DNA from 2 places in the Comamonas piscis genome. Region 1 is predicted to be linked to the other one. Evidence: predicted binding sites of a transcription regulator. Region 1 holds the regulator's gene; the other holds the start of a gene.
The links. The regulator LexA, encoded in region 1, represses DNA repair genes until DNA is damaged. The targets are predictions, from matches to a motif close to ACTGTATNNNNATACAGT.

Region 1 (7,623 bases):
CATGCGCCCTGCTTTCATCATGTTTGATGGCCAGAAAAGCATTGAGCAGGTGATGGCGCTGTCAACGTCTGCGGGCGGCCAGCTGCAGGTGCTGGAAGACATCAAGCAACTGCTGCAACAAGGTCTGCTGGAGTTGCTGCGCAGCGGCGATGCCAGCCAGCTCGCCGCCAGCACCAACGAACTCATCGACAGCCTGGCAATACCTGCACCGACCGCCCCACCAGCGGCCGCTGTAGCCGCACCTGCCACCATCAGCGATCCCGGCGAGCGCTATATCAAAGCCTATGCCGCCGCCAGCCAGCTGGTCAGCGGGCTGGGGCTCAAGGGCTTTCGCCTGCAGTTGCAACTGGAAAAAGCGCAGGGCTACGACGGCCTCGTGGCGGTGTTACCCAAGCTGCGCGAGGTGATCGACGCCAAGAAACTGCGCCCCATCGAGGCCATCTTGTTTGGACCCCACGAGGCCAGCACCCCGGTCAAACCAGCCCCCTGATCCCTCAGCCCGATAGCGCAGTCCATGGCGGTCAACTGCCCGCGCGGACGGCCTGTGTCTGTATGCCTTGGGCTCTGCCCGCCCGCCAAACCGCCTGGGCTGGCTACAATTCCCGCCGGGCCCACTCTCATTTATTAGCACACCATGGCATCCGCTCCCGCGCCGTTCACCGTCCTGATTCCTTCGCGCATGGCCTCATCGCGCCTGCCCAACAAGCCCCTGGTTGATATTGCCGGCCTGCCTATGGTGGTGCGCGTGGCCAAGCGCGCGCAAGAAAGCGCAGCCCAGCGGGTGGTGGTGGCCGCCGATGATGAGCGCATCGTCGAGGCCTGCAAAAAGCATGGCGTGCAAGCGCTGATGACCTCGGCCAATCACCCCAGCGGCAGCGATCGCTTGGCCGAAGCCTGCAGCTTGCTGCAGTTGGGTGGCGATGACATCGTGGTCAACGTGCAAGGCGACGAACCCTTGATTGCGCCGGCATTGATCGATGCAGTTGCCGCGCTGCTGAGCGAACGCCCCGAGGCCAGCATGGGCACCGTCGCCCACCCGATTGCGGATCTGGAATCCCTGCTCAGCCCCAATGTGGTCAAGGTGGTGCTCGATGCCAAAGGCATGGCCAGCTATTTCAGCCGTGCGCCCATCCCCTGGGGGCGTGACTTTGTCAATGTCACCTGGTGGAAGAACCCAGGCACCACCGGCACGCCTGGTTTTGCGCCACTCCACCACATGGGCATCTACAGCTACCGCGCCCAGTTTTTGCATACCTTCCCGACCCTCAGCCAGGCCCCTACCGAGCAGATAGAGATGCTGGAGCAGCTGCGCGCGCTGTGGCACGGCCACCGCATTGCAGTGCATGTAACCCGGCAAATTCCGGGCTCGGGCGTGGACACCCCCGAAGACCTGGTGCGTGTGCGACAGCTGCTCGGCGCGACCATGTAGGCTGCTGCAGATGGCCCTCCACCCACTCGATACGCTGCAAGCGCTCCGTAAGCTAAAAGGCGCAGGATGCCCGATTGCGCCCCCGAGACAGCGCATTGCCTTGCAGTCGGCTGACCCTCCCCCGATGCGTGATATGCTCAAGCCCAGTTTTTTGTGTAGAAGCGGGCTTTGATGCCCGCTTTTGCCGTGCAAGTTTTTTATTCTCCAAGGACCGCCATGAAATTAATTCTTTTGGGAGCACCCGGCGCCGGCAAAGGTACACAAGCTGCCTTCATCTGCCAAAAATACGGTATCCCCCAGATTTCCACCGGCGACATGCTGCGTGCTGCCGTCAAGGCTGGCACCCCGCTGGGCCTGCAGGCCAAGGCCGTGATGGATGCCGGCCAGCTGGTCAGCGACGACCTGATCATCAATCTGGTCAAGGAACGCATTGCCCAGTCCGACTGCGCCAACGGTTTCCTGTTTGACGGCTTCCCGCGCACGATTCCTCAGGCCGACGCGATGAAGGCCGCAGGCGTCAAGCTCGACTATGTGCTGGAGATCGATGTGCCGTTTGACGCCATCATCGAGCGCATGAGCGGCCGCCGCAGCCACCCCGCCTCTGGCCGTACCTACCACACCAAGTTCAACCCGCCCAAGACCGAAGGCCTGGACGATGAGACCGGCGAGCCGCTGGTGCAGCGCGAGGACGACAAGGAAGAAACCGTCAAGAAGCGCCTGGACGTCTACAGCAACCAGACCCGCCCCTTGGTCGACTACTACAGCAGCTGGGCCGAACAAGACCCCGCCGCCGCCCCCAAGTACCGCGCCATCAGCGGCATGGGCTCGGTCGATGAGATCACCCAGCGCGCCATGGCCGCCCTGCAGGCCTGATCGCACAACGCGCTAGCTGCACAGCCACTGTCTTATGGACAGTGGCTTTTTTCATGGCGAAGGCGTTGCAGCACGAGTGCAGCGCATAGCGGCAGCAGTGGGCAAGGTCAGACCGCCGTTTGCGCCTGCGCCAAGACCAGCTGCAGGCTCACCCGGGTTTTGCAGGGCGTCAGCGCCACCGCCAAGTCTGCGGCCAGGTGTTGCGGCCCAGGCAGCACGGCATCACTGATCACTCCCTCGCTGCAGCGGCTGCTGCGCCATACCGCCACCCCTTGTTGGCGCGCCCGGTCTGCCGCGCACAGCAGCACTTCGTGTACCGTGCCATTGCCGGTAGTGGCCAGCACCAGGCCTTCCAGGCCTTGGGCCAGCAAGGCATCCACCAAACCGGGCCGTATCCCCGCATGGCTGGTGACAATCTCCACCCAGGGCCAGGCCTGTTGCACTGGATCTGGCAGCACCGCCAGCCATTCGCTGCCGGTATAGCTGCCCGCTGCGACGACGCAGCCAGGGGCGTAGCCATGGCGCAGCTGCACCGCACTGCCGTCCACCCAGCCCACAGGCCCCTGCTCGCCCGATGAAAAGGCCAGCAAGCGGTGCGGATGCACCTTTTGCAGCCAGCGCGCACTGTGCAGCTCGCCGCTGCCGGTCACAGCCACCACCTCGCGCAGCAGCGGTTGGCCTTCGGCATCCAAGGCGGCAGCAGCAGCGACGGCATCCTTGAGGTTCTGCGGCCCATCGGGCATCAGCGCATTGGCCGGGCGCATGGCACAGGTCAGCACCACCGGCTTGGGCAAGCGCCCCAATACGCAGTGCAAAAACCAGGCCGTGTCTTCCAGGGTATCGGTACCGTGGGTGATAACAACACCACGCACCCCGTCATCGCGCATCGCCGCATCGCAGGCCTTGAGCAGTGCATGCCAGACGGTGTCGCTCATATCCTTGCTATCAATTTGCGCTATCTGTATCGCATCCAGCGGGCCTGCAGCGGCCTTCTCTATACCGCTCACTCCCGCTAACAGTGACGCAATCGACAGCGCAGCCGCGCGGTACTGGCCGGGTTTCTCGGCGTCATCGGCCATGCCGGCAATGGTGCCACCGGTGCCAATGATCAAAATTTTTGGCTGCAAGGCTTGCCTCCTGCAAAAAACTGGTTAAAAATACAGGTACTGGATTGATATACAGGTGTTGGAACGCGCAATAGCTTTGCTAGTGCCCAGCGCCGCAGATCACACGGAGATCTTATGCGAGACCATCCCAAACTCACCGCACGCCAACAAGAAATTCTGGACCTGATCCAGACCGCCATTTCGCGCACCGGCGCCCCGCCAACCCGTGCCGAAATCGCCAGCAAGCTGGGCTTCAAATCCGCCAATTCGGCAGAAGACCACCTCAAGGCGCTGGCCCGCAAAGGCGTGATTGAGCTGGTCAGCGGCACCTCCCGGGGTATCCGCCTGCAAAGCGATACCGTGCGCTCTATCAATGCCGCACGTGGCACTCGCTTTTCGTCGCCGCTGGCGGGCGTATCCAACGCCACCGCGGGCGTGGGCCGTGTGGTGCAAGAGCTGGCCCAGCTGGCCTTGCCGCTGATTGGCCGCGTTTCCGCTGGCTCGCCCATCCTGGCGCAAGAGCATGTGGACCAAACCTACACCGTCGAAGGCGGCCTGTTCCAGCAGCAGCCCGATTACCTGCTCAAGGTGCGCGGCATGTCGATGCGCGACATCGGCATCATCGATGGCGACCTGCTCGCCGTCAAAGCCACCCGCGAGGCCCGCAATGGCCAGATCATCGTCGCCCGCCTGGGTGATGACGTCACCGTCAAGCGCCTGCAGCGCACCAAGGATGGCATCGAGCTGCTGGCCGAAAACCCGGATTACCTGCCGATCATCGTGCAGCCCGGCGAGCCCTTCGAGATCGAAGGCATCGCCGTCGGCCTGATCCGCAACACGATGCTGAACTAGGCCCAGCGCCTTACCCCTCTCTGCGCAACCCCAGGTAGCGGGCGTTGTGGGCACCCGGCCCACAGCCCTGGGGATGCGCTCGCCCTAGCGCAATCCTGCTGTTACCCGTACACCAAGGACTTTCCTATGCTCGTAGCAGATGCATTGCGCGCGCTTGCGCCTTTTTCCCTCGTCGCCGGCCTGCCCTGGTTCCAGTCCATCCAACGCGCCATTGTGCGCGGCCGCCGGCGCCAGCCCGGCCATGGCGCCGCCAATGACGGTCAGCATGCTGCCCAGGTGCACTGCTTTGTCGCTGCATCCTCCATTGCTGCACAGCGTGGTGCCGCGCAGCAGCTGAGTTTGCTTGATGACCCCAGCGCTCAGCCAGGCGTGGACAGCCCTGCCGATGAGGCCCCCGCACAACGCCCCATCGACCGCATTCGCCTGCCGCGCAAACCAGCAGCGCGCCGCCGCCTCTCTGCCGGCATCCAGTCTCCCGCACGCCCTTTTCTGTCGGTACAGCGCTGCAGCGCCCAGGCCGCCAACGATGCCCCTATCAAAATGTACTGGGCCCAGCCGGCCAGCCTGCACCGCCAAAAGGGCATGCGCTGGGCCATGTCGGGCAGCATGGCCGACATCTGTGCCGAGCTGGAACGCCTGGAGCGGCTGGAACACCTGCACGCGGTGTAAGCCGGAGCCAAGCCCAGGCTGGTGCGTTGTGGCCAGCCTGCTGGTCGCTGCATGGCTGCCGTCGATGGCTTCAGGAATGCGGACTGCAGGATCGGCATGCTGCGGCAAGGCAAGCGCTGAACGCATCGGTCGATACCGGGACGCTGGGCAGGTGCCAACCTGGCGCCTTCAGTGCTCAGCCGTTAACCACAGTTCGCTGACACCCATCCGCTATTGCCGTTGGCTTTTTCTTATGTGTCTGTCGCTCAACGCACTACTGCAGCCGCTTCCTGCGCCTGCCGCTTGAACGGCGCCAATTGCTCGCGCAGTGCGTCTCGGGCGCTGCCCACTGCAGATGCCACCGCGTCCGGCCCAAACACCAGGCCTTGCAGCAACACAAAATGCACATTGCGGATGCCGATGGAGGCCAGCGCATAGCGCAAATAAGGCGTCAAAAAGTCCTCCTGACGCGCCTTTGGCCCTGCATGGAAGCCTCCGGAACTCACCAGCACCAAGGTGGGCCGGTCCTTCATCAGACCTATCTTGCCTTCGGGCGTGGCTGCAAAGCTGCGGTGGATGCGGATTACCTGATCCAGCCAGAGCTTGAGCGTGGCCGGCACCGCAAAGTTGTGCATGGGCGTCACGATCAGCAGCAGATCGCTGTCTTCCAGTTCCTTAATCAGCGTTTCCGACCAGGCCAGCGCCGGAGCATCAGCGCCCGCGTTTGAGGTGATGGCCAGCGCATAGTCGCGGCCGATAGGCGGTATGGGTGTCGCCACCAGATCACGTTCCAGCAGCGGCTGCTGCGCAAGGCCCAGCTCCGCCAGCATGTCGGTCGCCAGTTGGTAGCCATGGCTGGCTTGGCCGTGTGGGCCACAGTTCAAGAGCAAGGTACGGGTCATCGTTCGTCCAATCGTTTGAGTAGTGAGGCCAAAAAGGCTAGTTCAGCCAAGTTCGGCGGTATCAAGCTGCCCTGGATTTGCCGACCCAGGCGGCCAACGTCGTCCACCCCAGGCGTGCTGGCCCCACCGGGACCAGGCAGTCATCGTCCAGCAGCGCACCCCGGTAAGGCACATCGGCATCGCTCAGCACCGTGAGCGGATCGCCTCGCAAGCGCAGGTACTGCTGCACCCAGTCGGCCATCGCCATCTTCTGCGGGCCGGCCACGTCCATGCAGCCCTGTAAAGGCCGCGCCAGCGCGGCGTCGGCCACCAGCATCGCCAAGTCCTCGGCCGCCATCGGCTGCACCTGGGCCACGGGCATCGCCAGCTCGGCAGCGGCTGTGCCGTTGTGTGCCAGCTGCGCCAGGCTTTCGTACAAGAGTGCCGCACGCAGCACCGTATAAGGCGTGCGGCCTGCCTGGATCAGCTGTTCTCGCAACGCGATAGCCTGGTAGTAGCTGCTGCCTTGCAAGCGCTGCACACCCAACGCAGACAGCGCAATGTGGTGTGCCACAGCGGCAGCGGCGATGGCGGCATTCAACTGCCGGCATGCACGCGCCCAGTCCTCCAGCGCATCAACCGTGTCGATCACAGGAGGCTCGCGCACATCAATCAACACTTCAACGCCATGCAGCGCAGCCGGCTGCCTGGGGTCCGCATCCGCGACCACTGGGTAACCCAGCTGCCGCAGATTGCTGACCACCTTCTCGCCCAGCGGCTTGCAGCCGCCCAGAACCAGGACTTTCATAGGCCGCCTTGCGCCGTGCCGGGAGCTAGCTTCTTAAACGGGCATCTTGCGGAAGGCAATCGCAAAGCGGTTCCAGCTGTTGATCGAGGTGATCACGGCCGTCAGCTCCATCAGCTCGGCATCGGTGAAGTGGGGGCGCACAGCTTCCCAGACAGCATCGGGAACATGGTCGTGCGAGACAAGGGTCAGTGCCTCGGTCCACTCCAGCGCGGCACGCTCACGGTCGCTGAAGAAGGGGGTCTCGCGCCAAGCGGCCACAGTCGCCAGGCGGCGGCTGGATTCGCCGGCTTTCACAGCGTCAGTCACATGCATGTCAAGGCAAAAGGCACAGCCATTGATCTGCGAGGCGCGCAGGCGCACCAGTTCCTTGAGCAAAATGTCCAGGCTGCCTTTGGCAATCTGATTTTCCACGCCCAGCAGTACTTTCATGATGGCGGGGTCAGCGGTGTAGAAGTCGAGTCGGGTTTGCATATCAAGCTCCATCCAAGGTTGCGCCGGTGAATTCCGTTGCTGTTAGCGAGTATGCGTTTGTCTTGGCCAAGCCAAAAGAGCCAAGAAATGCAAAAATGACTAGGCCAAGATTGGAATGCCATGATGCCCGACCCCGCCCGCGCCCACATCGATCCCGTACAAGCCTTGCAATTGCAGGTAGACCGCAGCCTGCAGCTGCCCATGTACCTGCAGATCTGCCAGCGCTTCAAGACCGCCATTGCACAAGGCCATCTGCGTGCGGGCGACCGGGTGCCTGCGGCACGGGCATTGGCGACCGCGCTGAACCTGTCCCGGGGCACCGTCGATCTGGCCTACCGCATCCTGGCCGATGAAGGCTATTTCCAGGTACGCGGGGCGGCGGGCACGGTCATCTCCCCGAGCCTGCCCCAAGCCGCTAAAGCCTCTGCGCCACAAGCCATCGCTCAGCCACCGGCCGCCGATATCGTGGACCACGACGGCTTGCAGCCGCGCCCGCTGCAGCTGGGGCTGCCGGCGATCGATGCCTTTCCGCGCAAGGTCTGGAATCGGCTGGTC
Region 2 (7,623 bases), 2.0 Mb from region 1:
GCCAGCACTTGGTCGTCTTCTGCAATCAGTATTCGCATGCGGTCTCCTATCGATGTTGTAGTCGTGATTTGGATGCTGCCAATGATTCTAGGTCAGCCCATGACCCTGATGGCCGCACTGGGATAGATCCAAATGATGAAGGCGTCGTAACAGATACACTTCCTTCAGGCGCCTTGCGGTTTGTTGCAACGATGTAAAGCCGGTGGAGATGTCATCAAACGGTGGCGTGGCTCCCGTAGGATGGCGCCTCGTCCCCACCAGGACCGATGGGCACCCAGCCCGTGGCTGGCGGGGATTTTTCAAGTGGCAGGTGGTGATGAAAGCAGGGTCCCAGGTGCAGATGAGGTGGCGGGCGTCGCGGTGGCAGCGCCGCCTGGTCATGGCGGCGGCCTTGCTGGTGTTGAGCGCCTTGTACCTGCAATGGCACCATGTCATCGCCATGCCGGGGCATGTGGATGCGTTGCAGCCTGCTCCGCCCTCGGCGCCTGCGCCCATCCTGCCGCATTACCAGGCCAGCATCGATGCCAAGGTGGTCAGCGGTATTGCGGACAACCTCTCGGGCCTGGCCTTCAACCCCACGACCAATACCCTGTTCGCCGTGACCAACCGGCCGCCCCAGATTGCCGAGCTGAGCACCGATGGGCGGCTGCTGCGTATCGCGCCGTTGCGGGGCGCCGATGATACTGAGGGCATCGCCCATATCCAGGGCGACTGGTTTGCGATTGCCGACGAGCGCAGCAACCGCATCCACTGGGTGGAATTTGGCAAGGATGTGACCGAGATATCGCTGAAGGACAGCCCTTATATCCAGCTGGGTGATATCGCCATCAAGAACTTCGCACTGGAAGGCCTGGGCTGGGATGCCAAACGCCAGCAATTACTGGCCGTGACCGAGAAGTGGCCGATGCAGGTGCTGGTGATGGATGTGCCTTTTTCCAAGCTCAAACCCGGTTTGGTCGATGCCAAGATCAGCGCCTGGGAGGTGCAGGAGATGGAAGGCATGCCGAGCACGGACCTGGCCGCCGTCGAGGTAGACCCGCGCAGCGGCAACCTGTTGCTGCTGGGCGAAGAGGCCTCGGTGCTGTACGAGTACAGCCGCGCTGGCGCACTGCTCAGCGTGATGCCGCTGTGGGCGGGGATGAGCGGGCTGGAAAACCGGGCACCGCAACCAGAAGGCCTGGCCATGGACAACAGCGGCAATATCTACATCGTGTCCGAGCCCAACCTGTTTTATAAATTCGAGCGCAAGCGGGGCTGAGCGCTGCCCGCTTAGCTGTCCGCCCCGTACACCTCCAACCCCAACTTGACGACGGTGGCGACCTGTTCGCCCACCTCAGCACGGAACTCGTCCTCGGCCTGCGTCACCGCCCGCTCAAAGGCCTGCAACCACAGCAGACCGGTCTCGGTAAAGCGCACCGTGCGGGCGCGGGCATCGCGCGGGTCGCGCTCACGGGTCACCAGGTTCCAGGCTTCGCACTGGTCCACCAGCTGGGCCATCGCCTGCTTGCTCATGCCCGCCCTGGCGGCCAGGTCCACCAGACGGTCACCCGCCAGCGACAGATGCCGGGTGATATGGATATGCGCAGCACTCACCTGGTCGCGCTCAGCCAGGTGCGACAGCGCCAGCGGCACCAGCGCATCCTGGGCCATCAGCTGCAGCACCCGGGCATCAAAACGGCGCATCGCGTGGCCCAGCAGGCGGCCCAGGTGGGTCAGGCGCCAGCTGTCATCGGGCAAATGGGGCAGAAGAATGGGCATGGTGTAAACCTGCGGATAGGACAAAAAAGGCGGGCGTGGCTATTGTGCATTTAGTCAATTAAACTGACTAAAAAAATGCTTCTATAAAATATACCCATCCCCTAAACTACTGTTCAAGCATCCAGGCTGTATATGCAAACAGCTGGATCTCCAGACCCCAGACATGACCATCAAACGCAAGGAGAAATCCATGAACGCCACCGCCACCAAGCCAGAAGCCAACAGCGAAAAATCCAAGGCCTTGGCCGCCGCCCTGGCCCAGATCGAAAAGCAATTCGGCAAGGGCACCATCATGAAGCTGGGCGAAGGCGAAGCGGTTTCCGACATCCAAGTGGTGTCCACCGGTTCGCTGGGCCTGGACATTGCCCTGGGCGTTGGCGGCCTGCCACGCGGCCGGGTTATCGAGATCTACGGCCCTGAATCCTCGGGCAAGACCACCTTGACCTTGCAGGTGATTGCCGAGATGCAAAAGCTGGGCGGTACCTGCGCCTTTATCGATGCCGAGCATGCACTCGACACCGGTTATGCCCAAAAGCTGGGCGTCAACCTGAGCGACATCCTTATCAGCCAACCCGATACCGGTGAGCAGGCGCTTGAGATTGTTGACAGCCTGGTGCGCTCCGGCGCGGTGGACCTGATCGTGGTCGACTCGGTGGCCGCGCTGACCCCCAAGGCCGAAATCGAAGGCGAAATGGGTGACCAGCTGCCTGGCCTGCAAGCCCGCCTGATGAGCCAGGCGCTGCGCAAGCTCACCGCCACGATCAAGAAGGCCAACTGCATGGTCATCTTCATCAACCAGATCCGCATGAAGATCGGCGTGATGTTCGGCAGCCCCGAAACCACCACCGGCGGTAATGCGCTGAAGTTCTACGCCTCGGTGCGCCTCGATATCCGCCGCACCGGCACCATCAAGCGCGGCGACGAGGCCATCGGCAACGAGACCAAGGTCAAGGTGGTCAAGAACAAGGTCTCGCCCCCGTTCAAGACGGCCGAGTTCGACATTCTGTTTGGCGAAGGCATCTCGCGCGAAGGCGAAATCCTGGACATGGGTGTTACCGCCCGCATCATCGAGAAAAGCGGTGCCTGGTACGCCTACAACGGCGAGAAGATTGGCCAAGGCCGCGACAACTCGCGTGAGTTCCTGCGCGAAAACCCCGACCTCGCCATCGAGATCGAGAACAAGGTGCGCGAGAGCCTGAACATCAGCCTGCGCCCTGCCGAAGACGGCGTGGTGGACGGCCCCGCCGCCACTGGTACCGAAGGCTGATCGCTTCTGAAGCCTGAACGCTGAGATAGCTGCTTGTGCACAGCTGATGTGCGCAAGCAGCTATTTCTTTTATAGCCATCCAGACCCATGTCTTTCAGCAAGCTCTCCCTCAAAGGCCGGGCGCTGCGCTACCTGGCGCAGCGCGAGCATTCGCGCGCCGAGCTGCAGACCAAGCTCGCTCCCCATGTGGAAGAGGGCGAGGACCTGGCGGCCATCCTTGACGAGCTCGAAGCCAAGGGCTTTATCAGCGCCGAGCGCTTTGTCGACAGCGTCATCCACACCAAGGCAGCCCGCTACGGCGCCAACCGCGTGCTGCAGGAGCTGCGCCACAAAGGGGTGGATGCCGAGCTGGTCGCCGAAGCCCGTGAGCGCCTGCGCAGCACCGAGCTGGAACGCGCCCGCGTGGTCTGGCAGCGCCGTTTTGGCACCCCGCCTGACAGCCCGCAAGAGCGGGCCAAGCAGATGCGCTTTTTGGCCGGCAGAGGCTTTGGCGGCGATGTGGTGCGCAAGGTGCTGCGTGGCACGGACGAGGAATAGCCGCCTTTTGCAGGCAGCTGCGTGCTGCCATCCGCAAAGCCCCAGCCCGCCCCTCTTGGCCAGCGCTCGGCGACAATGGCGCCCATGAGCACTGCCGAACAGCCCAACAACCCTCTCCATGGCCTGACGCTGGAGGGCATTCTGAACGAGCTGGTCGCGTACTTTGGCTGGGAAGAGCTGGGTGAGCGCATTCCGGTGCGTTGCTTCTGTCTGGACCCGAGCATCAACTCCAGCCTGCGGTTTTTGCGCAAGACGCCCTGGGCGCGTGAGAAGGTCGAGGGCCTGTACCTGTTCATGCTGCGCGAGAAAAGGCGCAGCGGCGGTTGAGCCGCATTTGCCCGCTGCGGCGCCGCGCCATCGCTGTACAGCGATGTCCTACCCGCAGGCCTGCTGCCAGGCGCTAGGCTGGGCATCTGTGCAAGCAGGAGACCGACGATGACCGCGAAAAATACCGTATGCCTGTGGTACCAGGGTGATGCGCTCGATGCCGCGCAGTTTTATGCCCAGACCTTTCCGGACAGCAGCGTGGGCGCCGTACACCGCGCGCCGGGCGACTACCCCGATGGCAAACAGGGCGATGTGCTAGTGGTGGAGTTCAATGTGGCGGGCGTGCCCTGCATAGGGCTCAACGGCGGGCCGCATTTTCAGCACAATGAATCCTTTTCCTTCCAGATCGCGACCGACGACCAAGCCGAGACCGACCGCCTCTGGCAGGCCATCGTCGGCCATGGCGGGCAAGAGAGTGCCTGCGGCTGGTGCAAGGACCATTGGGGTATCTCCTGGCAAATCACCCCGCGCATGCTGACGAAGGCGCTGGCCGACCCGGATCGCGCCGCGTCCAAGCGGGTGTTCGACGCGATGATGGGCATGACCAAGATCGACATTGCGGTGCTGGAAGCGGCCCGCAAAGGCTGAGCAGGTGGTAGACGGCAGGCGGCGCTATTTGCTGCGGGTACACCACCAGCAGATCAGTGACCCTGCGGTGACCAGCGCCACACCTTGCCAGAAGCTCCATGACGGCTGCACATTCAGCCAGACCGTGCCCACCAGCGCCGACAGCACGGGCGTGAAGTAAGAGCCCACTGCCATCACCGTCAGGTTGCCGGCCCGCAGCCCATGGTCCCAGCAGCTGTAACCCAAGGCCGTCAGACCACTCAGCATGCAAAGCTGCAGCAGCGCGGGCAGTGAAAAGTGCATGGCCGGCTCGCTGCTGAATGCGTACTTGACCCAGAGCACGCCCCCCACTGCCCAAAGAAAGGCCGGCAGCGCATTGGCACCATGGGCATAGCGTTTGGCGATGACCGAGTAACAGGGCCAGAGCCAGGCGGCAGAAAAGGCCAGGCCATAGGCGAGGGGGTTGCTTTGCACATTGGCCCAGAGGCTGGCGATGGACAGCGCGCTGTCGCCCTTGAGCACCAGCACAATGCCGACCATTGCCAGCAACACCCCCGGCACCAGGCCGGCGCGAAAGCGCTGCAGCCCGATGGCGGTGGCCAGCACAATCGTCAGGCTCGGCCAGAGGTAGTTGATCATCCCCAGCTCCAGGGTCTGGTTGCGGTTGCTGGCAAAGCCCAGCGACAGTGACAGCGCTATCTCGTAGAGCACAAACAGCAGGCCGCAGCCCCACAGATAGCCCGGGTGCATCGCGCGCAGCTGGGCCAGGCGCGGCATGCCAAAGCGCAAGGTCACCAGCAAGGCTCCTAGGCTGAAGACGGCTGCCGCGCCGCCGATGGGTCCCAGGTGTTCGGCCACACTGCGAAACAGGCCCACCGAGGTGGACCAGCACAGCACGGCCGACAGGCCAATCAGGGTGGCGCGTTGTGAGGGGACGGGGGAGGGGGAATGCGGAGCAGAAGACATGGACGCGAGCGGGTGCGAAAGCAGGCTTGCATCCTAGCCGGAAAAGGGCAGCCCTGCAGGCCAAGCTGCGGGCGTACGGCAGCCACACAGGCCCTCCAGACTGTCTGGCCCTGCGTGGCATTCAAAGGATAAGGGGATCAGGCGATATGGCTGCCAAACACCAAAGCAGCGGCAATGGTGGCCACCACCGTCAGCACGGCAAACGCAATCAGGCCGCGCTGCTCCAGGCGCATGTCGGCCTCTTGCTCGGCGGCGGTGGGGATATGGTTGGGGCGGGAGTAGTCCATGGGCAGTTCGCAGAGAAGTGTATGGAGAAAGGCAACCCGCCCACTATAGTGCGACGTGGCCGTTTGGCCCGTCCGCACAGCCTAGGTGTTTGCATGTGTATACCAAACCGGTATCCATGCGGCAGCCCTGCCGTTAACCGGCCAGCTTTTTGCCATCGGCCACGGTAGGGCTGCGGGTGTACCACCAGCAGACCAGCGAGCCAGCCGTCACCAACACCACGCCTTGCCAAAAGCTCCAGGACGGCTGCACCTGCAGCCAGAGCGTGCCCACCAGCGCGGACAGCACGGGGGTGAAGTAGGAGCCCACTGCCATCACCGTGAGGTTGCCGGCGCGCAGGCCATGGTCCCAGCAGCTGTAACCCAGGGCGGTCAAGCCGCTGAGCAAGCCCAGCTGCAGCAAGGCGGGCAGGGTAAAGCGCAGCGGTGGTTCAGAACTGAGCGCGTATTTGATCCACAGCACGGCGGCCACGGCCCACAAAAAAGCAGGCAGCGCATTCGCCCCCTGGGTGTAGCGCTTGGACACCACCGAGTAACAGGGCCAAAGGCAGGCCGCGCACAGCGCCAGCGCATAGGCCAGCGGGTTGCTTTGCACATTGGTCCAGAGGCTGGCCAGGGACAGCGCATTGTCGCCCTTGACCACCAGCACAATGCCCGCTATCGACAGCAACACCCCCGGCACCAGACCAGCGCGAAAACGCTGCAGGCCCAGCACCGTGGCCATCACCAGGGTCAGGCTGGGCCAGAGGTAGTTGATCATGCCCAGCTCCAGGGTCTGGCCCCGGTGGCTGGCCCAGCCCATCGACAGCGAAAAAGCGATCTCGTTGAGCACAAACAGCAGCCCGCAGCCCAGCAGATAGGCGGGGTGCATGGCCTTGAGCTGCGCCGCGCGTGGCAGGCCAAAGCGCCAGGTCACCAGGAAGGCGCTGAGCGAGAACACGCAGGCGGCCCCGCCTATCGCCCCCAGGTGCTCCGCAACACTGCGGAACAGGCTCACCAATGCGGACCAGCAGAGCACGGCAGAAAGCCCAATCAGCGTGGCACGCTGGCTGGGCACAAGAGGAGGGGTGGACATGGGAGGACGGGGGATGCAGACGAGGGCGGCTCGCATCCTAGCGGCTATTGGTCAGCCTTGATGGGCCTAAGGGCTTGGCAGGGCAAAACACTCGGATATGGCGCCAATTACAGCCTTGCTGCGGCCCGGCTTTCAACGGCCTGGCCGGCCCTATTTACCCGGGTTGATCAGTAGCCGCGCACCCGGTCAAAGCAGTTGTCCAGCGCCTGCCCGGCCTGCCACTGCGCCATCGACAAGGCCACCTGGCGCGCCTTGGCGCGTCGGCTGGCGCTGGCGGCGATGTGGGGGGTGAGGATGACGCGCGGATGGGTCCACAGCGGCGAATCGGCCGGCAGGGGCTCGGGCTCGGTGACATCCAGCAGCGCGCCGCCCACCTGGCCGCTGTCCAGCGCGGTGACCAGGTCAGCGCTGTTCAGCTGGGTGCCCCGGCCGGCATTGACCAGCTGGGCGCCCGCAGGCAGCTGGGCAAACAGTTCGGCATTCAGAATGCCGCGCGTCGATGGCGTATCGGGCAGCAGGCAGATGAGCACCTGGCTGCTGCGCAAAAACTCTGACAGCTCAGCCTGGCCGCAGTAGCTGGTGACGTCTTCGATCTGCTTGCGCGTTTGGGACCAGCCTTGCACCGGGTAGCCCACTGCGCGCAGCATGTGCGCCGCAGCGGCCCCCAGGGTGCCCAGGCCCAAAATGCCCACACGCAGCTCGCTGGCCACATAGGGCGGGTTGAACTCGATCCACTGCTGCTGGCGGTGCTGGGCCAGTGCGCGCGGCATGTTCTTCTGCAGCATCAAGGTGGCCATCAGGCAGAACTCGGCCATGCGTTGCTGGGTTTCGCCGGTGACCAT

Region 2: recA (recombinase RecA) is a predicted target of LexA. The motif match lies at 1,884-1,901, and genes of this name have one in related genera.

Annotation. Positions count from the first base shown of each region.
Region 1 covers NZ_CP058554.1:2,760,248-2,767,870, reverse strand. Annotated here, with positions in the region: gene HS961_RS12395 (hypothetical protein) at 1-490, shown strand, start outside; gene kdsB (3-deoxy-manno-octulosonate cytidylyltransferase) at 635-1,429, shown strand; gene adk (adenylate kinase) at 1,646-2,302, shown strand; gene HS961_RS12380 (asparaginase) at 2,410-3,429, opposite strand; gene lexA (transcriptional repressor LexA) at 3,544-4,260, shown strand; gene HS961_RS12370 (hypothetical protein) at 4,387-4,929, shown strand; gene HS961_RS12365 (FMN-dependent NADH-azoreductase) at 5,175-5,810, opposite strand; gene HS961_RS12360 (SDR family oxidoreductase) at 5,872-6,597, opposite strand; gene HS961_RS12355 (carboxymuconolactone decarboxylase family protein) at 6,631-7,068, opposite strand; gene HS961_RS12350 (PLP-dependent aminotransferase family protein) at 7,192-7,623, shown strand, end outside.
Region 2 covers NZ_CP058554.1:784,639-792,261, forward strand. Annotated here, with positions in the region: gene HS961_RS03595 (response regulator transcription factor) at 1-38, opposite strand, end outside; gene HS961_RS03600 (SdiA-regulated domain-containing protein) at 317-1,258, shown strand; gene HS961_RS03605 (MarR family winged helix-turn-helix transcriptional regulator) at 1,270-1,758, opposite strand; gene recA (recombinase RecA) at 1,949-3,025, shown strand; gene recX (recombination regulator RecX) at 3,113-3,562, shown strand; gene HS961_RS03620 (VF530 family DNA-binding protein) at 3,638-3,889, shown strand; gene HS961_RS03625 (VOC family protein) at 3,998-4,477, shown strand; gene yddG (aromatic amino acid DMT transporter YddG) at 4,502-5,422, opposite strand; gene HS961_RS03635 (hypothetical protein) at 5,560-5,709, opposite strand; gene yddG (aromatic amino acid DMT transporter YddG) at 5,843-6,781, opposite strand; gene HS961_RS03645 (2-hydroxyacid dehydrogenase) at 6,949-7,623, opposite strand, start outside.